Regions from separate parts of the Nonomuraea sp. NPDC005650 genome, predicted to be linked through region 4. Evidence: riboswitches for the same ligand, from Rfam matches in the RefSeq annotation. Region 4 holds a riboswitch; each other region holds the start of a gene.
What was found. A riboswitch is a leader RNA that binds a small molecule or an ion and turns the genes downstream of it on or off. The one in region 4 is predicted to bind cyclic di-AMP.
Positions count from the first base shown of each region.

Region 1: another riboswitch for cyclic di-AMP. It lies ahead of ABZS69_RS18520 (hypothetical protein); the one in region 4 lies ahead of ABZS69_RS04285 (C40 family peptidase).
Region 2: another riboswitch for cyclic di-AMP. It lies ahead of ABZS69_RS36985 (hypothetical protein); the one in region 4 lies ahead of ABZS69_RS04285 (C40 family peptidase).
Region 3: another riboswitch for cyclic di-AMP. It lies ahead of ABZS69_RS37745 (C40 family peptidase); the one in region 4 lies ahead of ABZS69_RS04285 (C40 family peptidase).

Region 1 covers NZ_JBEXCR010000010.1:9,073-16,134, forward strand. Annotated here, with positions in the region: gene ABZS69_RS18510 (ATP-binding protein) at 1-337, shown strand, start outside; gene ABZS69_RS18515 (DinB family protein) at 357-860, opposite strand; gene ABZS69_RS18520 (hypothetical protein) at 906-1,862, opposite strand; cyclic di-AMP (ydaO/yuaA leader) riboswitch at 1,868-2,009, opposite strand; gene galT (galactose-1-phosphate uridylyltransferase) at 2,074-3,153, opposite strand; gene ABZS69_RS18530 (DeoR/GlpR family DNA-binding transcription regulator) at 3,150-3,929, opposite strand; gene ABZS69_RS18535 (TrpB-like pyridoxal phosphate-dependent enzyme) at 4,189-5,499, opposite strand; gene ABZS69_RS18540 (uridine kinase) at 5,538-6,164, opposite strand; gene ABZS69_RS18545 (nuclear transport factor 2 family protein) at 6,356-6,778, opposite strand; tRNA gene ABZS69_RS18550 (tRNA-Gly) at 6,905-6,978, opposite strand.
Region 2 covers NZ_JBEXCR010000024.1:144,570-151,631, reverse strand. Annotated here, with positions in the region: gene ABZS69_RS37000 (carbohydrate kinase family protein) at 1-915, shown strand, start outside; gene ABZS69_RS36995 (aminotransferase class III-fold pyridoxal phosphate-dependent enzyme) at 912-2,126, shown strand; gene ABZS69_RS36990 (alpha/beta hydrolase) at 2,123-2,968, opposite strand; partial or broken gene ABZS69_RS36985 (hypothetical protein) at 3,200-3,583, opposite strand; cyclic di-AMP (ydaO/yuaA leader) riboswitch at 3,882-4,016, opposite strand; gene ABZS69_RS36980 (DUF5302 domain-containing protein) at 4,185-4,385, opposite strand; gene ABZS69_RS36975 (MDR family MFS transporter) at 4,434-5,870, opposite strand; gene ABZS69_RS36970 (PadR family transcriptional regulator) at 5,939-6,433, shown strand; gene ABZS69_RS36965 (rod shape-determining protein) at 6,543-7,062, shown strand, end outside.
Region 3 covers NZ_JBEXCR010000025.1:96,037-103,098, reverse strand. Annotated here, with positions in the region: gene ABZS69_RS37750 (ROK family transcriptional regulator) at 1-1,037, shown strand, start outside; gene ABZS69_RS37745 (C40 family peptidase) at 1,069-1,470, opposite strand; cyclic di-AMP (ydaO/yuaA leader) riboswitch at 1,648-1,791, opposite strand; gene ABZS69_RS37740 (3-isopropylmalate dehydrogenase) at 1,892-2,938, shown strand; gene ABZS69_RS37735 (branched-chain amino acid aminotransferase) at 3,153-4,250, shown strand; gene ABZS69_RS37730 (O-methyltransferase) at 4,289-4,933, opposite strand; gene ABZS69_RS37725 (thioredoxin domain-containing protein) at 4,993-5,637, shown strand; gene cimA (citramalate synthase) at 5,831-7,062, shown strand, end outside.
Region 4 covers NZ_JBEXCR010000002.1:320,994-328,055, forward strand. Annotated here, with positions in the region: gene ABZS69_RS04280 (amino-acid N-acetyltransferase) at 23-592, opposite strand; cyclic di-AMP (ydaO/yuaA leader) riboswitch at 869-1,018, shown strand; gene ABZS69_RS04285 (C40 family peptidase) at 1,024-2,064, shown strand; gene ABZS69_RS04290 (LuxR C-terminal-related transcriptional regulator) at 2,091-2,303, opposite strand; gene ABZS69_RS04295 (helix-turn-helix domain-containing protein) at 2,966-3,367, opposite strand; gene lysX (bifunctional lysylphosphatidylglycerol synthetase/lysine--tRNA ligase LysX) at 3,479-4,960, opposite strand; gene ABZS69_RS04305 (hypothetical protein) at 5,108-5,599, shown strand; gene ABZS69_RS04310 (type III pantothenate kinase) at 5,654-6,436, opposite strand; gene ABZS69_RS04315 (L-aspartate oxidase) at 6,440-7,062, opposite strand, start outside.

The DNA.
Region 1 (7,062 bases), on a different contig from region 4:
GGACGTGACCCGCTCGACCCTCAAGGGCTGGGGCCTGCAAGAACTGAGCGACGACGCCGCGCTGGTGGTCTCGGAGCTGGTCACGAACGCGGTGCGGTACGCGATGTACGCGGCGGGCCGGCGGGAGATCGAGCTCTTGCTGATGCGCGTACAGCCGCACGTGCTGCTGGCGGTGGCCGACCCCAGCGACGAGGTGCCGCGGCCCAAGGAGCCGGACTTCATCTCGGAGAACGGGCGCGGCCTCTACATCGTCGAGACCTACAGCCAGTGCTGGGGCTGGGACCCCCTGGCCCGCGGCGGCAAGGCCGTGTGGGCCCTGTTCCGCACCGAGCCCTGATCCGGGGCCCCGATCCCCGTCAGTCGCCGATCGCCCCGTCGATGCGCTCGCGCAGCAGGTCCGCGTGACCGTTGTGCCGGGCGTACTCCTCGACCATGTGGATGAGGATGTAGCGATGGGTGCAGACCTGCCCGTTGCGGTCGCCGACGGCCTCCAGCGGCTTGGCTGCCGAGATGGCGCGGGCGCGCTCGATCTCCTCCTCCCACGTGGTGAAGGCCTCCTTGACGGAGGCGGTGTCCACCTCTTTGAAGTCGGCGTCGTTGTCGCGGTCCTTGTCCCAGAGCTTGGGAATGTCCTCGCCGTTCAGCACGCGGCGGAACCAGCTGCGTTCGACGTGCGCCATGTGCCTGACCAGGCCGAGCAGGGACAGGGTCGAGGGCGAGGCGGAGCGCAGGCGTAGCTGGTCGTCCGACAGGCCCTCACACTTGAAGGCGAGGGTGGCGCGGTGCCATTCGAGCCAGTTGTTCAGCGTGGTCCGCTCGTCACCGGTGAGGGGCGGCGGGATCCGGGTGTCTTCAGTCACGATGTCCGACCTTATGGCCCCGATGCGTCGACACAGCGCATCGGCTCAGTTCATCGAGATGTGGACGTGATCGAAGTGGTTCTCGGTGACGCTGCCGCGGTCCGACATCCCCCGCCAGCCCGAGCCCATGTTGATGCGTTGCTTCCAGATCACGTACTTGACGCCGAGCTTGGCCTTGTTCTTGAGCGCCCACTCCGCGATGCGGTCGCCCAGGGCGTTGTTGATGCCCGACGGCATCGAGCCGCCGCTGCTCATCATGAAGTCGCAGGCCCGCCCCAGCGGGTGCTCGCCGCTTGAGCCCGAGCGGAAGCAGCCCACCGAGAACGGCAGCTTGAAGTTCTTCTCCAGCTCCGCCTTCATCAGCCGGGTACGGGCCGTGATGTTGTCCGAGCCTGTGGGCAGCTCGGGCGCCCAGCTGCCGTTGGCCTGACGGCCGGGCCCGAACGGCACGAGGTCCTGGAGCTTCTTCTTGATGTCGTCGATGACGTCCTCGGCCTCGTCGCGCTGCGCGGCCACGTCCTTGGCGTCCACGCCGATCTGGGTGGCGAGCGCGGCGGCCTCGTCGGAAGCCCTCTGCTTGTCGTCACGGGCCTTGGCCACGCCCTGGACCAGCGCCTGCTGCTCGGCCGTCAGCTGTTCGAGCAGGGCGGCGCCGCCCCCGTTCTGGACCATCAGGGCGGAGGGCAGCGAGGGGTCGTGGTTCTGGTAGCGCATCCTGGCGAGGTCGCCGACCCGCTGCTCGGCCGTGGCCAGCGCCTGCTCCGCGGCGGCCAGTCGCTCCTTGGCCGCCTTGGCGGCCTCCTGCGCCTTGGCCAGCTCGACCCGCTTGAGGTTGTACCGCTCGATGAGCTTGTCGACCTTGCCGTTGAGCTGCTTGAGCTGGGTGCGGAGCTCGGTCTCGGACGGCTTGGGGGCCGCCGAGGCCGCGGTCGCCGGCAGGAGGCCGACGGCGGCCGCGGCCAGCAGGCTGATGGCAAGGGCCGCGGGGGACGGAGCCGCCACGTGGATGTTCCTCTCCCTCTGCCGACCGGGTTAGCTGACGGGTTCGGGCTGGGAGCTGCGTGCCCTACCACCGAAGTGGATTCACCCCAGGTGCAGATGGGTCCCCGGCTCCCGGGCGACTCGCCCGGGATTAGGCGTGTGGCTGCTGTTACGGCAGCCACAAAAGGGATATTAGTGGTAGATCACGAGTCACGCGACCCCCATTAGAAATCTAATAGTGATCTACTCGTGATCGAAGCATCCGTGCGGCCTCCTCCGGCAGCACATCGTTCACAAAGGCCCCCATCGCGGACTCCGACCCGGCCAGGTACTTGAGCTTGCCCGGCGCCCGCCTGATGCTGAACAGCTCCAGGTGCAGGTAGCCGAGCTCGCGGTCCTGCCGCACGGGCGCCTGGTGCCAGGCCGAGATGTACGGCATCACCACGCCGAACAGGTCGTCGAAGGCCCGCAACACCGACGTGTAGAGCGGCGCGAACGCCGACCGCTCCTCCTCCGTCAGCGCGGCCAGGTCGGGCACGTGCCGGTGCGGGTAGATGTGCACCTCGTACGGCCACCGCGCGGCGGCGGGCACGAACGCCGTCCACAGCTCGTTGGCGGCCACCACGCGCGTCCCGGCGGCCCGCTCGGCGGCCAGCACGTCGGCGAACAGGTTGCCCTTCGTGTAGCGCCTGGCGGCGGCGAGCTGGAGCTTGGTCCTGGGCGTGACGTACGGGTACGCGTAGATCTGGCCGTGCGGGTGGGCCAGCGTGATGCCGATCTCCTCGCCCCGGTTCTCGAAGCAGAACACCTGCTCCACGCCCTCGATGCCGGACAGCTCGGCCGTCCGGTCGGCCCACGCCTCCATGACCAGCTCCACCTGGTCCTCGGTCAGCTTGGAGAAGGACGACGAATGCTCCGAGGTGAAGCAGACCACCTCGCACCGCCCGACTCCCGGCCGGACCCCACTCAGGCCCCCTGGATCCACATAAGTCCCGAAATTTCCGGAGAAGGAGGGAAATCGGTTCTCGAACACCGCCACGTCGTAGTCGTACGCCGGCACCTCCGTCGACCTCGTGGCCGACGACGGGCACAGCGGGCACTCGTTCGCCGAGCCGGTCGGCTGGAACGTGCGCGTCTGCCGGTGCCCCGCCATCGCGATCCACTCCTCGGTCAGCGGGTCGTAGCGCAACTCGGAGGCCACCGGCCGGGGGTCGAGCACCCGCCGGTCGATCGCGCTCCTGTCGGCGTCGTCCCGCCGATCGAAATAGATCAGCTCACGGCCGTCGGCCAGGTGGGTGATGGTGCGCTTCAAGGCGAGCCCTCCGCGATGATCAGTTCTCCGGCCCGTTCGGCCAGCTCCATGCGTGCGTCCTCAGGCAGCCCCGCGTCGCTGATGACCACGTCGGCCTCGGTCAGCTCGGCGATGGTGCTGATGCCGACCGTGTTCCACTTCGTGTGGTCGGCGGGGACGACCAGCCGGTGGGCGGCCGTCACCAGCTCCCTGTCGGTCTCCGACTCCAGCAGGTTGGGGGTGGTGAACCCGGCCCGCACGCTCATCCCGTGCACCCCGAGGAACAGCGTGTCCACGTGCAGGCGGCGGATCGCGGCCACGGCCACCGGGCCCACCAGCGCGTCGGACGGCGTGCGTACGCCGCCGGTCAGCACGACCGTGCGGTCGGGACGCGGGTTGCGGTGGAAGACCTCGGCGACGGGGATCGAGTTGGTGATCACGGTCAGCTCGGGGACGGCGATCAGGTGGCGGGCCAGCGCCCACGTGGTGGTGCCCGCCGAGAGCGCCACGGCCGTGCCGGGCCGGACGAGGCCGGCCGCGCGGCGCGCGATGGCCTCCTTCTCCTGCTGCTGGCGGGCCGACTTGGCGGTGAAGCCCGGCTCCTCGGTGGAGCCGGGGCCGAGCGCGGTGGCGCCGCCGTGCACCTTCTCCAGCAGCCCGCGCTCCGCCAGCACCTCGAGGTCGCGGCGGATGGTCATGTCGGACACGCCGAGCTCGCGGACCAGGTCCGCGACCCGGACGCCGCCGTTGCTGCGCACGCGTTCGAGGATCGTCTGCTGACGCTGCTGTGCGAGCACGCCCGCTCCTTCCAACAGATTCCACCAAATTATGACACGGAATTGTTGGGGAATGTTAGTTCGCGTGCTGCGCTTGCGCTGGTCAGCGCGGGCGGGAGAGGCTCGTGACGTAGCCGATCATTGGGCCGATCATCGGAGGCGAGCTTATGGCCAGGCGCTCACGCAAGGGCAAGGCACGCAAGAAGAAGAAGGCGAACCACGGCAAGCGCCCCACGGCGCGTTGACCGGGTGGCCGCCTCTCGCGGCGGCCACCCCGCCCTCATCCGGGCAGTTCGGACAGGGCCTGCTCGATGCGGTCCTGCGGGAGCGTGTAGTCCTCCAGCCGCCCGGCCAGGTAGCGGTCGTACGCGGCCAGGTCGAAGTGGCCGTGGCCGCAGAGCGCCGTCAGGATCACCTTCTCCTCGCCGCTCTCCTTGCACAGCAGGGCCTCGGCGATCGTCTCCGCGAGCGCGTGCGTGGGCTCCGGGGCGGGCACGATGCCCTCGGTCCTGGCGAAGCGGACACCGGCCTCGAAACACTCGCTCTGGGCACGGGTGACGGCCTCGAACAGGCCCAGCTCGTACATGTGCGACAGCAGCGGCGACATGCCGTGGTAGCGCAGGCCGCCCGCGTGGATCGGGTCGGGGACGAACCCGTGCCCCAGCGTGTGCATCTTGAGCAGCGGCGTCAGGCCCGCGGTGTCGCCGAAGTCGTAGGCGTACACGCCGCGCGTGAACGACGGGCAGGCGGCCGGCTCGACCGCCCTGAACACCGTGCTGATCCGCCCGGCCAGCTTCTCGCGCAGGAACGGGAAGGTGAGGCCGGCGAAGTTCGAGCCGCCTCCGGTGCAGCCGATGACCAGGTCCGGCATCTCGGGCAGCTGTTGCAGCGCCTCCTCGCCGATCACGGTCTGGTGCATGAGCACGTGGTTGAGGACCGAGCCGAGCGCGTAGCGGGCGTCGGGCGTGGCGGCGGCCACCTCGACGGCCTCGCTGATCGCGATCCCCAGGCTGCCGGGCGAGTCCGGGTCGTCCGCCAGGACCTTGCTGCCCGAGCCGGTGAGGGGTGACGGGCTGGCGTGGACGGTGGCGCCGTACACCTGCATGAGAGAGCGGCGGTACGGCTTCTGGTCGTACGAGGCGCGCACCATCCAGACCTGGCACTCGACGTCGAACTGGGAGCAGGCGAACGCCAGGGCCGATCCCCACTGCCCGGCACCGGTCTCCGTGGTCAGCAGCCGCACGCCTTCGCGGGCGTTGTAGTACGCCTGGGGCACGGCCGTGTTCGCCTTGTGCGAGCCCGCGGGCGAGACGCCCTCGTACTTGTAGTAGATCCTGGCCGGCGTGCCGAGGGCCTTCTCCAGCCGGCGGGCCCGGATCAGCGGCGTCGGCCGCCAGAGCCGGTAGACGTCGAGCACCTCTTGCGGGATCGGGACGAACCGCTCACCGCTCACCTCCTGCCCGATCAGCTCCATCGGGAAGAGCGGAGCCAGGTCGCCGGGCCCCACGGGCTCGCGCGTCGCCGGATGCAGCGGCGGCGGAGGCGGAGCGGGCAGGTCGGGAACGATGTTGTACCAGTCGCTGGGGATCATCGCCCCAGTGTGCGCCGCTCACGCTCCGTATTCCAGCATCACGCGTCGCGGGTCATGACGGCCGGCCTGCCGGGGTGATCGGCCCTGACCACGACGTCGGCGGCCTGCTGGGGCCGTGCCTCGCGCTCGTACCGCTCGTACGCGGGCAGCCGCCACCGCTCGTCCTCGGGGGTCCCGCGCTCCAGCGCCCCCGCCGACAGCCACACGTGCACGCTCACCTCGAACGCCAGCCCCCGTCCCAGCAGCAGCGTCCCGTCCACGACCAGCACGCCGCCCGGGGGCAGCTCCTCGTACGGCGCCCGGTACGCCCGGTCGACGCGGCTGTCCCAGAGCCGCGGCAGCACCCGTCCCGAGCCGCCCCCGTCCAAGGGCTCCAGCACTTCCCTCCGGAGCGCCTTGACGTCGAGCCAGTCCTCGTAGAAGGCGTCGGGGTCGGTCCTGCCGTGTTCCAGACGCAGCGACGCGGGCCGCAGGAAGTCGCCCGCCGACACGCGCAGCACGGGCCGCCCGCGCAGCCTCAGCGGGGCGACCAGCTCGTCGGCCAGCGTCTCGGGGCGCGCCGCCGGGGCCCCGTCCACGGCCACCCGCACCCACCCCGGCCGCCCGGCGACCAGCTCGGCCAGCTCCTCGACCAGGCCGTCACGGGAGATCGCTCGCGCACGCATGCCTAGGAACGCGGGCCCGCGGTCACGTCCCTGGGGCGGGCGGTCAGGCAGCCCCCTCGGGGCAGGATGACGGCCGCCCGAGCCGGATCGCCTTCGTACCGGGTCGCAATCCCGAAGATCGCCTCAGCAGCCACCTGCGGAGTATAGGCACACGCCCGGCGGCCAGGTCGTCCCCGGCCCTCTGGAACGGCTCACACCCGCCCGCCGAGCGCCCGCGCGACCGTGAGGCTGTCCTCGTAGATGTGATACCGGGTGACCAGTCCGCCCTCAACGGTGAGGTGCAGGGCGAACGGCGAGGTGTACGCCGTGCCGCCGGCCCGCACCGTCTGCGCGATCTCTCCGAGCACGACGGCGTGCGTGCCGTCGACCAGGATCCGCGTCACCGACGTGCCGTTCAGCTCGGGCACGTGATGGGCCTCCAGCGACCGGAAATGATCCGCCACATCGGCCCGGCTGGACCTCGGAATGATCCACGGCACCGCCGGATGCCCCTCGGCGGGCCAGTCGAGCTGCCAGTCGACCGGCTCGGCGAACAACTCGGCCGTCCGCTCGTGATCGCCCTCGGCCATCCGGCGCAGCAGCTCTTCCACGACGTCACGGGTGTCATCACTCATGCCGCAACCCTCTCGGCCCGGGGTGCGGCGCGTCGATTACCTCGGAGGTAACGAAAGATCGGGCAGAAAGTGGCGGAGACCACGAAGGCCAGGTCGCCTCATGAGGCTGACCTGGCCTTTCGACTCTGGAGCGGACGACGGGAATCGAACCCGCGTAGCTAGTTTGGAAGACTAGGGCTCTACCATTGAGCTACGTCCGCGCGAACCGGTCGAACTCTGGTCTAGACTTCATCCGGTCGTCAGGGCGTAAGCGTACCGGAGTCCCGGAGCGCATGCGCACTCGG
Region 2 (7,062 bases), on a different contig from region 4:
ACCGTCGCCACCGTCGGCGTCCACATCGTCGACATTCTCGCCAGGCCCATCGAGCACATCCCCGAGGGCCAGGACACCGTTCTGGTGGACCAGATCCGCCTCACCGCCGCCGGCGCCGCCGCCGGGACCGCCGTCGATCTGGTCAAGCTGGGCAACTCCGTGATCACGATGGGAGCCGCCGGCGACGACGAGCTGGGCGACTTCCTGGTGGCGGTGCTCGCCAAGCGCGGTGTCGACGTCTCGCGCCTCGTGCGCCGGGCGGGCGAGCAGACGGCCGCGTCGATCCTGCCCATCAGGCCCGACGGCGGGCGGCCCAGCTTCCACGTGCCGGGGGCGAACCTCGGCGTGACGTACGCGGACCTGGACCCCGACGTGCTGCGCGGCGTGCGGGCGATCCACCTGGGCGGGATGGACGTGACGTTCGGCCTCGGGGATCCGGCGTTCTTCGCCCTCCTGGACGAGGTGCGCGCGGCCGGCACCCTCGTCACCATGGACCTCCTTTCGGAGCTGCCCGACTTATTGGGAATGGCCCGCGCTTTCCTGCCGCACGTGGACTACGTGCTGCCGAACGAGTCGCAGGCCCTCCTCATGACCGGCGCCTCCGACGTCGGCGAGGCCGCCCGGACCCTGCTGGCCGACGGGCCCCGCGGCGTGCTCGTCACGCTGGGCGCCGCGGGCAGCCTCGTGGTCACCGCGGAGGGAGCGGAGTCGGTGCCCGCACTCAAGGTGGACGTCGCGGACACGACGGGCTGCGGGGACGCGTACTGCGCGGGGTTCCTGACGGGTCTCCTGCACGGGCAGGACGTGCTGACCGCGGCCCGCTGGGGCACGGCCGCCGCCGCCCACGTCGCCACGGGGCTCGGCTCCGACGCCGGCCTCATCGACCTCGACTCGACTCTAAGGATTCTCGGATGACCGACGCAGAACTCCGTCAGCGCGCACTGAAGGTCGTCCCCGGCGGCATGTACGGGCACCTGAACGCCGCCCTCTTCGCCCCCGGCTTCCCGCAGTTCTTCGAACGCGGCGAGGGCTGCCGCCAGTGGGACGTGGACGGTCGCGAGTACATCGACTTCATGTGCAGCTGGGGCCCGGTCGTGCTCGGCCACCGCCACCCCCGCGTGGAGGAGGCCGCCGCCCGGCAGGCCGCGCTCGGCGACTGCCTCAACGGCCCCGGCCCGATCATGGTGGAGCTGGCCGAGCTGCTCGTGGACACCGTGCCCAGCGCCGACTGGGCGATGTTCTCCAAGAACGGCACCGACGCCACCACGCAGGCGCTCATGGTCGCCCGCGCCGCCACCGGGCGGACCAAGGTCCTGATGGCGCACGGCGCCTACCACGGGGCCGACCCCTGGTGCACGCCCTCCCTGTCGGGCACGACGCCCAACGAGCGGGCCGACCTGGTGGAGTTCACGTACAACTCACTGAGCTCGCTGGAGGCCGCGGCGGCGACCGTGGAGGGCGACGTGGCGGCGATCATCGTGACGCCGTTCAAGCACGACTCGTTCGAGGACCAGGAGCTGGTGGAGCCCGCCTTCGCCCGGGGCGCCCGCGCCCTGGCCGACCGGCTCGGGGCCGCGCTGGTGATCGACGACGTGCGGGCCGGGTTCCGGGTCGACCTGCGGGGGTCCTGGGAGCCGTACGGGGTGCGGCCCGACCTGACCGCCTGGTCGAAGGCCATGGCGAACGGCTACCCGATCGCCGCCGTCACCGGCACGGACGCGCTGCGCGGACCGGCGCAGACGCTGTACTCGACGGGGTCGTTCTGGTTCTCGGCGGTCGCCATGGCGGCGGCCAAGGCGACCATCGAGACGCTGCGCGACACCGACGGCATCGGCGCCATGGAACGGGCGGGCACGCAGCTCCGCGAGGGGCTCTACGCGCAGGCCAAGTCCCACGGGTTCGTGGTGAACCAGACCGGGCCCGTCACGATCCCGTGGCTCAGCTTCGACGGGGACGCCGACCTGTCCGTCGCGATGTGGTGGAGCGACGCCTGCCTGCGGCACGGGGTCTACCTGCATCCGTGGCACAACTGGTTCATGTCGGCCGCGCACACGGAGGCGGACGTGGCCAGGGCGCTGGAGGGCACGGACCAGGCGTTCGCGGAGACTCGCGCCCACTTCGGCTAGGCGGCGGTGAGCTTGGTGATCTCCTGCACGACGGAGGACCAGAGCGGGCGCGGCAGGTCGTGGCCCATGCCCGGGTAGGTCACCAACCGGGCGCCCGGGATGGCCGCGGCCGTGGCCTGCCCGCCCGCGACCGGGATGAGCTGGTCCGCCTCCCCGTGCAGCACCAGCGCGGGCACCCCCACGCCGGCGAGCGACGCCGTGCGGTCCCCCGAGGCCATGACGGCGGCCAGTTGCCGGGCCGTCCCGTCGGGGTCGAAGCAGCGGTCGAACGCGAGTCCGGCCAGCGTGGTGATCCGCTCGCGGTCCAGCTCGTATCCGGGCGAGCCGATGATCGACCAGGTCCGCACCGCCTGCTCCAGGACCGCCTCGCGGTCGGCGGGGGGCCTGCTCATGAGGGCGGCGAGCGCGGCGTCCGTGGGCGGGGCCACCGAGGGGCCGGGCGTGGACATGATCGAGGTCAGGGTCAGCACCCGGCCCGGGTGGCGGATGGCCAGCGCCTGGGCGATCATGCCGCCCATCGACGCCCCGACGACGTGGGCGGCGGGCCAGCCCAGCGCGTCCATGAGTCCGGCCGTGTCGTCGGCCAGGTCGTCCAGCAGATACGGCGAAGGCGCCCCCATGGCGGGAACGCCCTTGTCGTGGAAGTGCGTGGACAGGCCGACGTCGCGGTTGTCGAACCGTACGACGTGATGTCCCTGGTCCGCCAGCAGCTCGCAGAGCCCTTCATCCCAGTGGATGAGCTGGGCGCCGAGCCCCATGATGAGGAGCAGGGGGCGCCCGTCGTGCGAGCCGAAGCTTTCGTAGGCGATTTCGATGCCGTTCGCGGCCGCGCGGATGGTCACGAAGACCAGAATGACATTCTGGTCCGGGGTCCGTAAAGCTCAGCCCATGAGGAGGTTGCGGACGCGCTCACTGGCGAGCGCCACTCCGCCGCCCGCCACGGCCACGGCGCTGGCCACGACCGCGCCCGCGCTGGAGCTCCACTCTTCGGCCTCGCGCGCCCGAGGCACGGCCACGCCGCCCGCGGGGGGCTCGGCCGGGTTGTCGTCGTGCTCGGACCAGGCGCCGGTCGAGAACGGCACCGGGTAGTTCTTCTTGCCGGGCCCGTCGCCCCACTTGGTGATGACGTAGTCGACCTTGATGTGCCCCTGGCCGCCGACGCCGTCGACGCCGAGCGTGTCGGTGTTGAACGTGCCGCCGGTCAGCTCCGCGAACGTCTTGCCGTCCAGGTCCAGCATGACCCCGTTGTTGGAGGGGATGCCCGGGCCGCGGTCGCCGACGAAGAAGGGCAGTTTCTTGCCGTCGTGGATCACGTAGCCCTCGGTCATGAGCGGCCAGCTCGGGCTGGCGGCCAGGCCTTTCTGCATGGGCTTGCCACTGGCGGGCAGACCGGTGTCCCCGGCGCGGCCGGAGGAGTCGTCCCAGAAGTACGAGGCCGTGGTCGAGCCCTTGAGCAGGACCTTCTCATCCGTGTTGGAGTCGGCGTGGGCCGCGGTGCAGGCGATCGTGAGAGTGCTGACGGCGGAGGCGGTGAGCAGAGCGAGGGTACGCAGGCCAAAACGTGCAGACATGAAAAGTAAGTCCTTCGCGAGGGGGCAGGGAGGTTGCGCTCGCTTGAAAAAGGGCGTAGCAGGACAAGCACCTGACGGGGGGAGAGCTACGCGGAGCGCGAAACAAGCCTGGAGAAGGGGCCGCTCAGAGGGCGGTCGTCATCACGCGGTAGGGGTGTTCTACGTGATCATTCATGTAATGCATATGTCCTCTCCATCTCGCCTACCGGGTTAGCTGACGGGTTCGGGCGTGGAGTTGCCCTACCGACACAAGGTCGGATTCACCCCAGGGAGGTGGGTCCCCGGTTCCCGAGCGATCGGGATTCGGCGCCAGCCGGCTGGTCCCCTCTGGGTAAGGGCCATGCCACCAGCTGGTAAGTGGCCAACACTCTAACCACGTATTCCGGACAAACACAAACACTTCGTCATGAATCGGACTAAAGATCTACCCGCCTCGGCAAAATGAAAGGGGGCACGGCATTGCCGTACCCCCTAGAAATTCCCGGCCTCAGCCGCCGCTCTTGCGCCTGAACGATCTTTTACTCGCAGCCGGACCGTGCGCCCCGTGGATCTTCGACGGGTCGCCGCCCTTGCCACCGGCGCCCGAGTCCGCGTGCTGGTTACGCTTGCGCTCCAGCGCCTCGCGAAACTTGCGCTTCATCTCGTCCTCGGGAGTCTCGCTGACTTCCGGCTCCGGTGTATCCGCCATGAGGACCTCCATGGTGTTGGGGACTATCACAGCTTCGCATGGCGCCGCTTATGACGCGAAACTGGCCTCAGCCCTGGCCTGCGGCGTGGCGGGCACCTCCAGCCGCCGACCCGGCATCACCACCAGCGCCACCAGGGCGAGCAGCGCCCCCGCCACTCCCAGCGACGGGATGACCGCCGCGGCGGCGGAGGCATGCGCGGCGGCCAGGCCGTGCGCCGGCGCGTCCGCGGCGACCGTGGAGGTGTAGAGGGTGCCACCGACGGCCAGCGCCACGGAGCCGCCGATCTGGCGGAAGAAGGTCAGGTTCGCCGACGCGATGCCGATGTACTGCGGCTCGACGGACTGCTGGGCGGCCACGGTCAGGCCGGACAACATCGGGCCCATGCCGAGCCCGATCAGCAACATCCAGCCCGCCAGCAGCAGCCCGTCGGTGTGCGCGGTCAGGTTCAGGCAGAGCAGGGCGCCGGCGGCCAGCAGGAACGGGGAGGCGAGCAGCCACGGCTTGTAGACCCTGGTCCTGGACATGAGCGTGCCCATGAGGACGCTGCCCAGGACCATGGCCAGCGTCATCGGGTAGATCCTCAGCCCGGACTCGGTGGCGCTGACGCCGAGGGACTCCTGGAAGTAACGCGGCAGGAACACCACTCCCGCGAACATGCAGAAGGCCGTGAAGAAGGACGTGACGTTCACGAGCGTGTAGGTGCGGTTGCCGAACAGGTGCATGGGCATGATCGGGCTGACCGCCCGCCGCTCGACCAGCACGAACACCGCCAGCAACGCGACCGCGAGCGCGATCGGCCCGGCCACGGCGGCGTCGGTCCAGGTGTGGCCGTCCATGCCCTTCTCCGTCAGGCCCAGCAGCAGCGCGCTGACGGCCACGGTGAAGACCCCGATGCCCGCGTAGTCGGGGCGCCCGCCGCCTCCCACGCCCGGCCGCCTCGGCAGCTTGCGCGCGACGATCGCGATCAGCACGAGGCCGAGCGGCACGTTCACGTAGAAGGCCCACCGCCAGCTCGCGTGGTCGGTGAACAGCCCTCCGAGGAACGGCCCCGCCAGGTACGTCAGCCCCATCACGCCGCCGAGCGCGCCCTGCACGCGGGCGCCGTTCGTGCCCGGCGGGAACATCTCCATCACCAACGCCATCGACAGCGGCAGCAGCGCGCCCGCGCCGAGCCCCTGCAGCGCGCGGAAGGCGATGAGCTGCGGCATGTCCTGCGCCGCCCCGCACAACGCCGATCCCGCCACGAACACCACCATCCCGATCAGCAGCAGCGGCTTCCTGCCGTGCTGGTCGGACAGCCGGCCGTAGAGCGGCACGGTGACCGTCGAGGTGAGCAGGTACGCCGTCACCACCCAGACGTAGAGCGTGGTGCCGCCCAGCTCGGCCGTGATCCGCGGTAACGCGGTGCCGACGATCGTCTGGTCGAGCATCGCCAGGAACATCCCGCCGAGCACCGCGAGCAAGAGGAGCCCTTGAGGCTTCATGTCATCATTCACATGTGAAGATTGATATGTAAGTCATGACATGTCAAGTCTTCGATATGCTTGCCGGCATGTCCCTACGGATCGCGCTTCTCGGGCTGCTTGAGGCCGTGGGCCCGGCGAGCGGGTACGACCTGACCAAGAAGTTCGAGCACTCGCTCAACCACGTCTGGCAGGCCGGGCACACGCAGATCTATCCCGAGCTGGTGAAGATGGCCGCCGACGGCCTGGTGGCGGCCTCGTCGGAGGGCGCCAGGGGGCGCAAGATCTACACGATCACCCCGGAGGGGGCGCGGGAGCTGCACACGTGGCTGGTGGAGCACGAGCCCGTCTTCGTCGTACGCAGCGAGACCGCGCTGCAGGCGTTCCTGCTGCCGCTGCTCCCCACGGAGGAGGCGATCACGGTGGTCGAGCGGATCAAGGCCGGGTACGAGGCCAGGCTGGCGGTCCTGGACTGCCAGAGCAGAACCGGCGTCGGCAACCACGCGCTGCGCCTCGGCCTGGCGCAGGTCCGCATCGGCCTCGAATGGGCCGACGAGACCCTGGCCATCCTCAGGAGCGGCTGAGCCCGGCGCTCAGGTAAAGGGGAACCACTCCGTTCCTGGTGTTGGGTTGGAACGGCCCAGGAAATAGACCCGGCATGCCCGCCACGACCACCAAGTCCTCAGTCCTGTCATGAGTCTCCTCGGCCGCGATCTGGCGGTGGACCTCGGGGGTGCCCGCACGCGGATCTACGTCCGGGGCAAGGGCATCGTGCTCGACGAACCCTCCGCGGTGACGATCGACGCCCGTACCGGCAAGATCATCGGGTACGGCTCGGACGCCACGGGCGACGAGACGTGCTGGCCGGTCAGCGGGGGCCTGCCGGCCGACGGCGATCTCGCCCGGCGGATGGTCAGGCACTTCCTCGGCAAGGTGCAGCGGCGTCCGCTCGCCAGGCCGCGCCTGGTCATGGCGCTGCCCGACGGGGCCACGCCGATCGAGCGGGCCGCGCTGCGCGACGTGGCGTACGAGGCGGAGGCCAGGCAGATCGTGCTGATCCCGCACTCGCTCGCCGCCGCGCTCGGCGCGGGCCTGCCGGTCGGCGACTACGTGGGGGGCATGGTCATCGACGTCGGGCGCGACTCCGCCAGGATCGCCGTGCTCTCCGGCGGGGAGGCCGTGGCCACGACGGCGGTCCCGAGCGGCGGCCGGG
Region 3 (7,062 bases), on a different contig from region 4:
CGGTGTCCGCGGCCCTGGCCGGGCTGGAGGAGGACGGGCTGGTTCACCTCGTCGGCGAGGTCTCCGGCCGCCCAGGGCCGGTCACGTCCCTGTACGACGTCAACGCCGCCGCCACCCACGTCGCCGGCGTCGACATCGGGCGCGACTGGATCCGGGTCGCCGTCGCCGACCTGCGCGGGACCTTCGCCGGCCGTACGGACCTGCGCAACACCGCCCGCACCTCCGCCGAGCTGGCCGTCCTGGTCGGGGAGCTGTGCCGGGCCGCCGCCCGCGAGGCCGAGGCCGACTGGCCCGCCATCGCCTGCGCCGTCGTCGGGTCGCCCGGCGTGTACGACCCGGCGCTCGGCCGCCTGGAGTTCGCCCCCAACCTGCCCGGCCCCGACCTGGCCGAGCGCCTGCGCGCCGCGCTGGAGGTCGACCTCGTCATCGAGAACGACATCAACCTGGCCGCCGTCGGCGAGCACGTGCACGGGGAGGGGCGCGGCAAGTCGAACTTCGCGCTGGTGTCCATCGGGACCGGCGTCGGGATGGGCATCGTGATCAACGGCGAGCTGTACGTGGGCGCCAGGGGAGCGGCGGGGGAGGTCTCGTACGTGCCCGCGGCCGAGGACCCGGCGCCACCGGCCGACGACGCCCTGGCCCACGGCGCCACGGAGGCGGTGGCCGCCGCGCCCGGCGTGGTCCGCGCCGCCCGTGCCGCCGGCCTGACCCTGGGCACGGCCAAGGAGGTCTTCGCCGCGGCGGCCTCCGGCGACCGCGTGGCCCGCTCGGTGGTGGAGGCCGAGGGGCGTCGCATCGGCGGCCTGCTGGTGGCGGTCGCGGCCGTGCTGGATCCGGAGGTGATCGTGCTCAGCGGCGGCGTGGGCCGCAACCTCGACCTCCTGGGGGCGGCCATCGAGAGCCGCATCGCCGAGCTCGGCCCGCTGCGGCCGTCGGTGGTGGCCAGCACGCTGGGCGACAGCGGCGTCCTGCTGGGCGCGGTGGCCCACGCCAGGACCCGCGCCTGGGACCTCATCTTCGACGCCCGCCTCCCCTGACCGCCCGTGGGGAGGCGGACGCCGGCGCCCGCTACAGGGTGGCCGTGAGCGTGGTGGGCGTGTCTTCGCGCTGCTTCTGGAGCTTGGACCAGAGCCGTACGCCCTTGGGGTCGGGGCGGACGCCGCCCACGAAGGAGTCCCGGCGCCATTGACTCAGGCGTTCTTCCTTGACCACGTCACCCGTGTGCGGCGAGTGGACCATGTAGCCGGGCCGGGAGATCATCCCGACGTGCCCGAGGTCGTGGAAGAAGACGAGATCGCCGGGTTTGAGGTGCTTCCAGGAGATCTTCCGGCCGAACGCGGAGTACTGTTCGGCCGCGGTGCGGGGCAGTTCGATCCCGGCGTGCTCGTACGCCCTGAGCATGAGCCCGGAGCAGTCGTATCCGCTCGGGCTGGCGCCGCCCCACACGTACGGTGTGCCGCGCTTGCTCATGGCGAACTTGAGGGCGATCTTCCAGGCGGGCTTCGGCGCCTGCTTCTCCTGGATCTTCTTGATCTCGGCGCCGGTCAGAGTGGTGGGGTTCTCGGGGGCGGCTGTGGCGTGGGCTGGGGTGGCCAGAATGAGCCCGGCGGTGCCCGCCGCCAGGACGATGGCGATTCGAGACAGGGGACTGTCCTTCCATGCGGCCGGCCGGGTTAGCTGACGGGCTCGGGCCTGGAAGTAGCCCTACGGCATGGGGATGCCGACTCGCCCCAGGGGGAAGTGGGTCCCCGACTCCACGCAACGGTTGCGCGGATTAGGCTGGTCGGTGACTTTAACGAAACGGTCAAAAAACCGCAATACGGACAAAGTGGGCGTCCGAAAAATGAGATGAAGTGTTCGTCAGGCGAGACGACGCGGTAAGGTACCGCCCATGGAGTCGCGTAACATCCGTCTGGCCGTCATCCCCGGCGATGGGATCGGCACCGAGGTCGTGGCCGAAGGGCTCAAGGTCCTGGAGGCAGTTGGCACGAAGTTCGAGCCCACCCACTACGACCTGGGCGCCGCACGCTATCACCGTACCGGTGAGACGCTGCCCGACAGCGTGCTCGAAGAGCTGCGCGGCTACGACGCGATCCTGCTCGGCGCCGTGGGCGACCCCAGTGTGCCGCCGGGCATCCTGGAGCGCGACCTGCTGCTCCGGATCCGCTTCGAGTTCGACCACTACGTCAACCTGCGCCCGGTCAAGCTGTTCCCCGGCGTGGCCACCCCGCTGGCCGACACGACGGCCGACGACATCGACATGATCGTCGTCCGCGAGGGCACCGAGGGCCTCTACGCGGGCACCGGCGGCGCCATGCGGCGCGGCACGCCGCATGAGATCGCCACCCAGGAGTCGCTCAACACCGCCTACGGCGTCGAGCGCGTGGTGCGGTACGCGTTCGAGAAGGCCGCCGCGCGGCCGCGCAAGAAGCTGACGCTCGTCCACAAGACCAACGTCCTCACCTACGCCGGTGACCTGTGGCAGCGCACGGTCAACCGCCTCGCGGCGGAATACCCCGACGTCACGACCGACTACTGCCACATCGACGCGGCCTCGATGTTCTTCGTGTCCCAGCCGGAGCGGTTCGACGTGGTCGTCACCGACAACCTGTTCGGCGACATCATCACCGACCTGGGCGCCGCCATCGCCGGCGGCATCGGCCTGGCCGCCAGCGGCAACATCAACCCCGAGCGGTCCGCGCCGAGCATGTTCGAGCCGGTGCACGGCAGCGCGCCCGACATCGCCGGCCAGGGCAAGGCCGACCCGACCGCGACCATCCTGTCCGTCGCCATGCTCCTCGACCACCTCGGCCTGCACGCCGAGGCGGCCAAGGTCGAGCAGGCGGTCGCCGAGGACATCCTCGAGCGGCTGGCCGGCTGGGCGGGTCGCACCACTCACGAGATCGGTGACGACATCACCGCGCGAGTATCCGGCTAGGACCGCCTAGCCTCCTGCGCGCCTGGTGGTCCGAAGAGGGCCGCCAGGCGCTTTTTTGCGCCCAAAAGGGCCGACCGCCCCATTGGCCGCTTGCCATCCCATATGGCGAGACAATAGGAAGTACGGGACTGTCCTCCGGGCAGTCCCGCCCATCAGCACCGATCCACAGATTTCTGTAGATTTGGGCAGATTCGCAGAGAGAAGGACCGACGTCATGACCATCGCTCAGAAGCTCAGCTTCGACGTGCAGCTATCCGACCACGCTCGCACCGCGGCCGAGCGGGAGCAGGTACTGGCGAACCCCGGCTTCGGGCAGACCTTCACGGATCACATGATCTCGATCGACTACACCGACGGGCAGGGCTGGCACGACGCCAGGCTGGTGCCGTACGGCCCGCTCTCGCTCGACCCGGCCACCTCGGTCTTCCACTACGCGCAGGAGCTGTTCGAGGGGCTGAAGGCCTATCGCCAGACCAACGGCTCGATCGTGACGTTCCGCCCGTACGCGAACGCCGCCCGCTTCAACCAGTCCGCGGCCCGGATGGCCATGCCGGAGCTGCCGGAGGAGGCGTTCGTCGAGTCGCTCGAACTCCTCGTGGAGACCGACAAGGACTGGGTGCCCACGACCGAGGGGCACAGCCTCTACCTGCGCCCCTTCATGATCGCCACCCAGGCGGGGCTCGGGGTCAACTACCCGTCGAAGTCGTACAAGTACATGGTCATCGCCTCCCCGGCGGCCTCGTACTTCACGGGTGGGCTCAAGCCCGTCTCCGTCTGGCTGTCCACCGAGTACACGCGGGCCGCCCCCGGCGGCACGGGCTTCGCCAAGTGCGGCGGGAACTACGCGGCCGCGTTCGTCGCGCAGCGGCAGGCGGTGGAGAACGGCTGCGACCAGGTGGTGTGGCTGGACGCCCACGAGCACAAGTACGTCGAGGAGATGGGCGGGATGAACCTGTTCTTCGTCTTCGGCGACAAGCTCGTCACCCCCGCGCTGACCGGCACCCTGCTGCCCGGCATCACCAGGGACTCCATCCTGGCGCTGGCCGGTGACCTGGGCCTGGAGGCCGAGGAGCGCCTCATCTCGGTCGACGAGTGGCAGGCCGGGTGCGAGTCCGGGGAGCTCACCGAGGTGTTCGCGTGCGGGACGGCGGCCGTGGTCACGCCGGTGGGCACGGTGAAGGGCGCCGACCGCGCCTGGAGCGTCGCCGACGGCAACCCCGGCCCGGTGACGCTGCGGGTGCGCGAGGAGCTGGTGGGCATCCAGTACGGCGCCCGCCCCGACACCCACAACTGGATCCACAAGATCGTCTAGTAGGGCCGGCCGGGTCCGCGAGGGCCCGGCCGCCCCGCCTAGTTCTTCCTGATCAGGGTCATCCCGTCCGCGACCGGCAGCATGAGCACGGTCACCCGCGGATCGTCCATCACCAGGTCGTTGAACTGCCGGATCTCCACGGTGGTCTGCTCCTCGTGCGCCGGGTCCGCCACGTGGCCCCTGCGCAGGGTGTTGTCCGCCACGATCAGCCCGCCGGGCCGCAGGCGCTCCATGAGCAGCTCGTAGTAGCCGGGGTAGTTGCCCTTGTCGGCGTCGAGGAAGGCCAGGTCGACGGTCTGGTCGAAGGCGGCGAGCGTCTCCAGCGCGGGCCCGAGCGTGAGCGTCACGCGGTCGTCCACCCCGGCCGCGCGCCAGTAGCGGCGGGCGATGGAGGTCCACTCCTCGCTCACGTCGAAGCAGTGCAGCCGCCCGCCGGACAGGCCCCTGGCGATGCAGACGGACGAGTAGCCGGTGAACGTCCCCACCTCGACGACCACCTGCGGCGCCACGAGCTGGGTGATCATGGTCAGGAAGGTGCCCTGGTCGGGGGAGATCTGCATCCCGGCGGCGTCCCCGGTGGCCTGGGCCGTCTCCTTGGCCAGCTCGTCCAGCAGGGGGTCGGGCGGCGTGGTGTGGGCAGAGACGTATCGTGCTACAGCGGGATCGAGGAGGTATGCCTTCATATGTCCATTCTTCCGACATCGGATAGGGTCTGCGCGATCAACGAGGTGAGAGTGGGCTGATGATGAAGCGGTTGCTGGCGGTGGCGCTCGCGTGCGTGGCCATCGCCGTACTCGGGGTGCTGTCGTTCTCGGAGCCGGGCCGGTCGTCCGAGGGGGTGCGGCTGACCCGGCAGGTGGACGGTTCGATGGTCCTCGCCGACCGGGGCGGCGACGCCCCCGTGCTGGACCTGTACGAGGACTTCGACTGCCCGGTCTGCAGGGACCTGCACGCCAAGGTAGACGGCACCATCAGGAAACTCGCCATGGAGGGCAAGGTCAAGGTCGTCTTCCACCCGGTGACGATCTTCCAGGACGAGCCCATGCGCTCGAACTCCGTCCGCGCCGCCGCTGCCGCCCGCTGCGTCCCCGAGGAGAACTGGCTCACCTTCAGGGACGAGCTGTACGCCATGCAGCCCGCGCCGCACGGCAAGGCGTCCGGATTCGCCGTCGAGGACCTGGTCAAGGCCGCCCGGCAGGCGGGGGCGTCGGTGGACGAGTGCGTCAGGTCGCAGTCGTACGCTCAGGCCCATCTGGAGGAGACCGCGAAGGTACGGCTCCAGGGCACGCCCACGGTGCTGCTCAACGGGCAGCTGCTGGGCGACGAGGTGTTCGACCCGGCCACGCTCGAGCGCGTCATCACAGGTGGAGACGGTGTCACCGTGTAAAGGCTTGTCCCAGAAGCTGAGATCGATGTGCCAGATGGTGAAAGCATGTGGCAGACTGGGCGGCACCATGTTCTACGGTCTGCTCATTATCAGCAGGCGCGCTGGCTGACAAAGGACACCGCCAGCGCGCAGACCTCTCACGTCCGTGAGGGGTCTTTTTGCTTTCCAGAGGACTTCCAGAGAAGAGAGACTCATGGCCGACGACCGCTTCCACGTATACGACACGACGCTGCGTGACGGCGCTCAGCAGGAGGGGCTCAACCTCACCGTCGCCGACAAGCTCGCTGTCGCGCGTCACTTGGACGGCCTGGGCGTCGGTTTCATCGAGGGGGGCTGGCCGGGCGCCAACCCCAAGGACACAGAGTTCTTCAGGCGTGCTCGAACGGAGCTCGACCTGAAGCATGCGCAACTCGCCGCGTTCGGTGCGACCCGCCGGGCCGGTGTGAAGGCAGCCGACGACCCATTGGTGGCCGCATTGCGCGAATCCGGCGCGCCGGTCGTGACCCTTGTCGCCAAGAGTCACGACCGGCACGTGGAGCTGGCCCTCCGCACGACTCTCCAGGAGAACCTCGCGATGATCCGCGACACGGTCTCTCACCTTCGTGCGGGGGGACAGCGAGTCTTCCTCGACGCCGAGCACTTCTTCGACGGTTACAAGTCCAACCCAGCCTACGCGCTCGAAGTCCTGCGGACCGCCGCCGAGGCCGGGGCCGACGTCATCGCCCTGTGCGACACGAACGGCGGCATGCTCCCCGACGAACTCGCCGAGATCGTCCACGAGGCCGTCCAGACCAGCGCCCGCGTCGGCATCCACTGCCACGACGACACCGGCTGCGCCGTCGCCAACACCCTGGCCGCCGTCAGGGCCGGGGCCACGCACGTCCAGGGCTGCGCGAACGGCTACGGTGAGCGCTCCGGCAACGCCAACCTCTTCACGGTCGTGGCGAACCTCCAGCTCAAGCGCGGCTTCGACCTCGTCCCCGAGGCGGCGCTGGCCGACATGACCCGCATCGCCCACGCGATCACCGAGGTCACCAACGTCACCCCCAACTCCCACGCCCCGTACGTCGGCACCTCCGCCTTCGCCCACAAGGCCGGCCTGCACGCCAGCGCCATCAAGGTCGACCCCAACCTCTACCAGCACATCGACCCCGCAGCCGTCGGCAACGACATGCGCATGCTCGTCTCCGACATGGCCGGCCGCGCCTCGGTCGAGCTCAAGGGCCGCGAACTCGGCTACGACCTCACCCCCGACCACACCAAGACCCTGGTCTCGCGGGTCAAGGACCTGGAGTCGCGCGGGTTCACCTTCGAGGCCGCGGACGCGTCGTTCGAGCTGCTGCTGCGCGACACCGTGCACGGGGAGCGCAAGCGCCACTTCGAGGTCGAGTCGTGGCGCGTGATCGTGGAGCGCACGAAGGGCGG
Region 4 (7,062 bases):
GTATCGACATAGGTATCAACAATCACCTTTCCATCTGGTCAAGGTCCGCGTCACCCGATGTCAGGTGGAGCAGCATGCGGGTGTTGCCGAGTGTGTTCGGCTTGACGTGTTCAAGATCCAGAAACTCCGCCACACCCTCGTCGTACGAGGCCAGCAGTTCGGCGTACACCTCAGGGGAAACAGGTGTGCCCTGAATCGGGCGGAACCCTAGTCTCGCGAAGAAGTCGACCTCAAAAGTAAGACAGAATACACGCCGCAGACCCAAATCCTTAGCCTGCTGGATCAGTGCGGAGACGATCCGGTGGCCTACGCCCATCCCCCGGCACTCGGGATCCACGGCCACCGTGCGGACCTCGGCGAGGTCCTCCCAGAGCACGTGGAGCGCGCCGCAGCCGACGACCTGCCCGCCCCGCTCGGCCACCCAGAACTCCTGTACGTCCTCGTACAGCGTCACCGTGGCCTTTTCCAGGAGCCGCGGACCCGCGCCCGCATAGGTGTCCACCAGGCGCCTGACCATGCGCACGTCGCGCGTGCGGGCACGCCGGACCACCACCGCGGTCTCGGGCACTGTCAGTTCGGCCACCTGCTCCATGGTTCTCCAGGGTACAGATCTCATTACGGCTCAGCCCTAACTCCCATGTCTCGGCCCATCTTGTTACATCTTGTGGCCAGATCGGCACGGGCCCTGGCCTCCCACTCTCGCCCGTCGAAAGCGCGGACAAATAGGGCATAGGACCTCTTCCGCACGGGTGCCCACGAGATCACCTTGTGACCCTTCGGTTGTGAAACCTCTACAGACTTGGCAGTTCTGGTTGAGCAGGAACCCGGAGTGCATTAGTGTCCAGCGACAATGCCCTCCGCGTATCGCGCGGGAGGCACGCCCAATTCTCGCAAGGGAAGCCGGGGAACCGCCGGTGGCGACCTCCGACGCCACCACTGGGGTGAATCCGAGCCTCTCGGTAGGGCTGCTCCGGCCCGAACCCGTCAGCTAACCCGGTAGGCGTCTACGAGAGGAGCTGGTTGGTGAAGCGCACGCTCAGCGGTGGGGAGAAGTCGGCGGGCAAGCACGCCCGCCCTTGGGAACGGGCTCGGCGACCGCGCCGCTTCGGTGTGGTGAGTCTCACAGTCGCCGCGCTGCTGTTCGCCATCCCCGTCGGCTCGGCGTCCGCGGACCCCAAGCCCACGCTGAAGGATCTCGCCGACCAGGCCACGAAGCTGCACACCGACATCGAGACGCTGAGCGAGCAGTACAACGGCCAGCGGGAGAAGCTCAAGACCGCCAAGAAGGCCGCTGAGGCCGCGGAGAAGACGTTAACCAGCAGCGAGTCGGACCTGGCCGCCAAGCGCGCGAAAACCGCCATGCTGGCCCAGAACGCCTACATCACCGGCGGCCTGAAGACCCTCGCCTTCACCACCTCCGACGACCCCGAGGGCTTCCTCAACCGCGCCGCGACCTCGTACGCGATGCAGACCGAGCAGGGCGAGGAGATCAACGCCCTCACCAGGGCCATGGACACGGCCACCCGCGCCAGGCAGAGCGCCAAGGCCCGCATCGACGAGGTCCAGAAGCTCGTCACCGACCTCGACACCAAGCGCACCAGGATCACCAAGCTGGTGACGAAGGTCGAGAGCAGCCTGTTCACGCGGGCTCTGGGCGAGGCCGGGCGCCCCGGCACGCGGGCCGTGCGCGTCAACCTCCCGATCCCCGGCTCCGGCAAGGCGGCCGAGGCCGCGCGGTGGGCCCTCACGCAGCAGCTCAAGCCGTACGTCTGGGGCGCCGAAGGCCCCAGCTCCTACGACTGCTCCGGTCTCGTCATGGCGGCCTTCCAGCAGGTGGGCATCTCGCTGCCGCACTACACCGGCGACCAGTGGACCGCCGGCAGGCACATCTCACGCGAGGAGCTCCGGCCGGGCGACCTGGTGTTCTTCTACAGCGACCTGCACCACGTGGGCATCTACATCGGCGGGGGCATGATGGTGCACGCCCCGCAGACGGGCGACGTCGTACGGATCGCGTCGATCGCGAGGCGGCCGTTCGCCGGCGCGGTGCGCATCGCCGACTGAACCGCGGCCCCGGCGGCCCGCCGCGGCTAGATCAGCTGGCGACGGGCCGCCCAGGCCACGGCCTCGATCGCCGTGGCCACGCCTATGCGGTCACAGATGCCCCGCAACCTGCGGCGTACCGTGCGCCCGCTGATATCCAGCCGTCGCCCCACCCGATCAACCGTGACTCCCTTGGCCAGCTCCGCCAGCAGCGCCAAATCAGCATGGCTGAGCTCAACGCCTTCAGTGAGCACATCCATCGGGAGCCCTCCCCCCAACAGCAGAACTCGGACCTCACAGATGGGCCAAAGCCGCTCCTCGCAGACGGTAAACGCATCCTGGAAAGGTCGTCAAGCACGACAATCGCCGCACTTGACGAACGCTATTGACATGACCCGCTATATATGACGCACTCGCGATATGTCAGGACGGTGAGTGATCACATTGGGCCCTCCGGAATAGCCCTGACCAGCCTTCCGGTTTTCGATCTGTTCGGTATGAATATTCCGCATGATCGATAAGCTCGATATCGCGGGGAGCGCGTCTGTGGCGCGATCTTTCCGGCGCGCGACAAGCCACCAATCGCTCGCTTTGTACGGCACCGCCATACGATCCGCACACCCAGGTCAGGCGGCCGGTTAGGCCAATTTGATCAATCCGGCGAGACAATTGCCGCCGAGGGCCTCGACCGGCGGCCCGCCGCCCGGCGGGTGGCCCGCCCAGTTCACCGGGCCGGGCGACCTCGTTTCCCGGTGCCCGTACGCGGCGTGCAATGAGGCGATCACAGAGGCGCACGGGGCGCCGTGGACGCTCCGGGACGCGGAGCGGGACCCGCCTCCGCGGCCTTGACGCGATGCTTACAAGCGTCCTCTGATCGGAAACCGGGCGGCCCGGAAGCCGGATTCCCGACAGCGGTGATCGCTCAACCGGCGGCGGAGTCGTAGCGGTCCCTGGCGGCCTCGACGTCCCCGATGTGCGCCTCGGCCCAGCTCTTGATCGCGGCCACCAGCGGCATCAGGCTCTCGCCGAGCGGGGTGAGCGCGTAGTCCACGCGTACCGGCACCGAGGGGGTGAGCGTGCGCGAGACCAGGCCGTCGCGCTCCAGGCCGCGCAGGGTCTGCGTGAGCATCTTCTGGCTGACGCCCGCGACGCGCCTGGACAGGTCGCCGTAGCGGCGCGGGCCCTCCGAGAGCGCGGTGAGCAGGAGGGTGACCCATTTGTCGCTGAGGGTGTCGAGCAGCTTCCTGGAAGGGCATTGGGCGAAGTACGCGTCGAAGGTCTGCCTGGCCTCGTCGCGCCGCTCCGCCGCCGTCTTCGTGGCCACCCGATCGCCCCTCTCCGGCCCCTTACTTACTCCGAGAGAGTAACTCCCCCACAGAGATGGGCGTGCGGCGGGCCCGTTGGGGCGCCGCCGCACGCGCGAGCCGAGCGTGGCTCAGTGGGTGGGCTTGACCAGGGGGAAGAGGATGGTCTCGCGGATGTTCTTGCCGGTGAAGGCCATGATCATCCGGTCGATCCCCGCGCCCATGCCTCCCGTCGGCGGCATCGCGTACTCGAGGGCCTGCAGGAAGTCCTCGTCCAGCTGCATCGCCTCAAGGTCGCCCCCGGCGGCCAGGAGGGACTGCTCCATCAGGCGGCGGCGCTGCTCGATCGGGTCGATCAGCTCCGAGTAGGCCGTGCCCAGCTCCGTGCCGAAGCCGATCAGGTCCCACTTCTCCGTCAGCAGCGGGTTGTCCCGGTGCTGGCGGGTCAGCGGCGAGGTCTCCAGCGGGTAGTCCATGACGAACGTGGGCTGGACGAGCGTGTGCTCCACCAGAGCCTCGAAGATCTCCTGCACCAGCTTGCCCGAGCCCCACTTCGGGTCCCAGTGGATCTCGCGCCGGTCGGCGATCTTGCGCAGCTCCTCCAGGGAGGTCGAGGTGGTGATCTCCTCGCCCACGGCCTCGGACACCGCGCCGTACAGGGTGATGCGCGGCCACCGGGCGATCCCGAGGTCGACCTCCACCCCGTCGTGGACGACCACCGTGGTGTCCAGGGCGGCCACCACGGCCTTCTGGTACATCCGCTGGGTCAGGTCGGCCATGTCGTTGTAGTCGAGGTAGGTGCCGTACGCCTCGAGCATCGTGAACTCGGGGTTGTGCGTGGAGTCGGCGCCTTCGTTGCGGAAGTTGCGGTTGATCTCAAAGACCTTCTCGATGCCGCCGACCACGAGCCGCTTGAGGTAGAGCTCGATCGCGATGCGAAGGTAGAGCTCCATGTCGTAGGCGTTGATGTGGGTCTTGAAGGGCCGTGCCGTCGCGCCGCCGTGGATGGGCTGCAGCATGGGCGTCTCGACCTCGAGGTAGCCCTCCTCGTGCCAGAAGTCGCGCACCGCGCGCACCGTGGCGCTGCGCACGCGGGCCATCTTGCGCGCCTCGTCGTTGACGATGAGGTCGACGTAGCGCTGGCGGACGCGGGCCTCCGGGTCGGTGAGCCCGACGTGCTTCTCCGGCAGCGGGCGCAGGCACTTGGCGGTGATCTGCCAGCTGTCGGCGAGGATGGACAGCTCGCCGCGCCGCGAGGTGATGACCTCGCCGATCACGCCCACGTGGTCGCCCAGGTCGACGTCGCGCTTCCACGCGGCCAGCGACTCCTCGCCCACCTTGTCGAGCGAGATCATGACCTGCAGGTCGGCGCCGCCGTCGCGGAGCGTGGCGAAGCAGAGCTTGCCGCCCACGCGGTTGAGCATGACGCGCCCCGCGACCGCGACCGTGTCGCCGGTGGCGGTGTCGGGCTCCAGGCCCTGGTATTTCTCCCTGACCTCGACGTTGGTGGCCGTACGGGGGAAATTCACCGGGTAAGGATCGACGCCCTCGCTGCGAAGGCGGTCGAGCTTCTCCCTCCGGATGCGCATCTGCTCGGGAAGTTCGTCGCTCACAACATCAAAGGGTAGGGGATATGGCGACCTGCAAGGGTTCGTCGGCGCGCTGCAGGACCCCTGCAAGAACCCTCTCTTATCAATATCTCACGAGCTCAAGGGGGGATCCGGTACGGAGCCGGTCCAAGGGGAGCTCAAGGAGAGAAGATGTTCAAGAAGATCGCGACAGGCTTCCTCGCCGTCGCCGCCACCAGCGCTCTGGCCCTGTCGCTGCCTTCCGCCGCCAACGCCAGCACGGCCGCCGCGCCCCACTCCGACGACGACTACTCCGACTACTGGGGCCCCGTCTACGCCAAGAACGGCCTGGCGAAGTCGCAGGGCTGGATCGGCGTCAGCTGGGACGAGGACGGCGAGTCGAACGAGGTCACCGTCAAGGGCCGGCTCTACGACCTGGACAACCGCGACGAGGACGAGGGCGGCAAGTGCGCGTTCGTGAAGTTCGAGGCCAGCGACTTCGACCACGACTGGTCCCCGGTCTACTCCAAGAAGTACTGCGGCTTCCCCGGCTACAAGAAGTTCACCTTCTCGGAGAACGACGTCAACAGCGTGCGGGTGAAGGTCTGCCAGATCGGCCAGTACAGCAACTACCCCACGAAGTGCGGCCCCTGGTCGTACCTCTACACCGCCGAGAGCGAGTGACGAATCGTCCCCGGACGTGCAGGCGGCCTCCCACCCGAGCGGGAGGCCGCTTTTTCAGGTCGTGTTCCTGTTGTAGATCAGGCGCAGGCCCATGAGCGTCAGCCACGGCTCGTGCACGTCGATGGAGCGCGACTCGCCCACCACCAGCGCCGCGTGGCCGCCCGTGGCCACCACCGTCACTTCGTCGGGGTCGTCGGCCAGCTCGGCCGCCATCCGCTCCACGATCCCGTCCACCTGGCCCGCGAAGCCGTAGATGATGCCGGCCTGCAGGGCTTCGACCGTGTTCTTGGCGATCACCGAGCGCGGCCTGACCAGCTCCACCTTGTGCAGCTGGGCCCCGGCGGCGGCCAGCGCGTCGACCGAGATCTCGATGCCGGGAGCGGTCACCGCGCCGACGTATTCGCCCTTGGCCGACACCGCGTCGAACGAGGTCGCGGTGCCGAAGTCGACGATGATGCAGGGGCCGCCGTACTGGTCGATGGCCGCCAGCGCGTTCACGATGCGGTCGCTGCCGACCTCCTTGGGGTTGTCCATGCGTACGGGCACCCCGGTGCGGATGCCCGGCTCCACGATCACCGCCGTCACGTCGCCGTAGTAGCGGCGGCACATCTCGCGCATCTCGTTGAGCACGCTCGGAACGGTGGAACAGATGGCGATGCCGTCGATGTCGGCCCCCTTGAGCAGCGGCGACTGTGCCAGCAGCCCCTGGAGTACGACCGCGATCTCGTCGGCGGTGCGGCGGGCGTCGGTGGCCAGCCGCCAATGCTCGATGACGTCCTCGCCCTCGAACAGCCCGAGCACCGTGTGCGTGTTACCGACGTCGATCGTGAGCAGCATCAATTACCCCCGCAGATCCAATGCGATGTCCAGGGCCGGCGCGGAGTGCGTCAGAGCTCCCACCGCCAGATAGTCAACGCCAGTTTCGGCCACACGACGAGCCGATTCCAAGGTCAATCCCCCGCTGGCTTCAAGCGCAACCCTGTTTTCCGCCCGATTTTTCACGACATATACGGCACTGGCCGTGTCCTCGATCGTGAAGTTGTCCAGGAGGATCTCCTCGGCTCCCTCGTCGAGCACGGCCTCCAACTGGTCGAGCCGGTCGATCTCCACCTCGATCGGCAGGTCGGGGTAGCGCTCCCTGACCGCCCTGAACGCCTCGGCCACCCCACCGGCGGCCACGACGTGGTTGTCCTTGATCAGCGCGGCGTCCGACAGCGACATCCGGTGGTTCACGCCGCCGCCGCAGCGTACCGCGTACTTCTCCAGCGCCCGCAGCCCCGGCAGCGTCTTGCGGCTGTCGCGCACGCGCGCCGCCGTGCCGCTGATCGCCTCTACCCATCTGGCCGTCAGCGTGGCCACCCCGGAGAGGTGCGTGAGCAGGTTGAGCGCGGTGCGCTCGGCCGTCAGCAGGGCCCGCACCGGCCCCTCGACCGTCATCAGCACGTCTCCGGCCCGCACGCGCT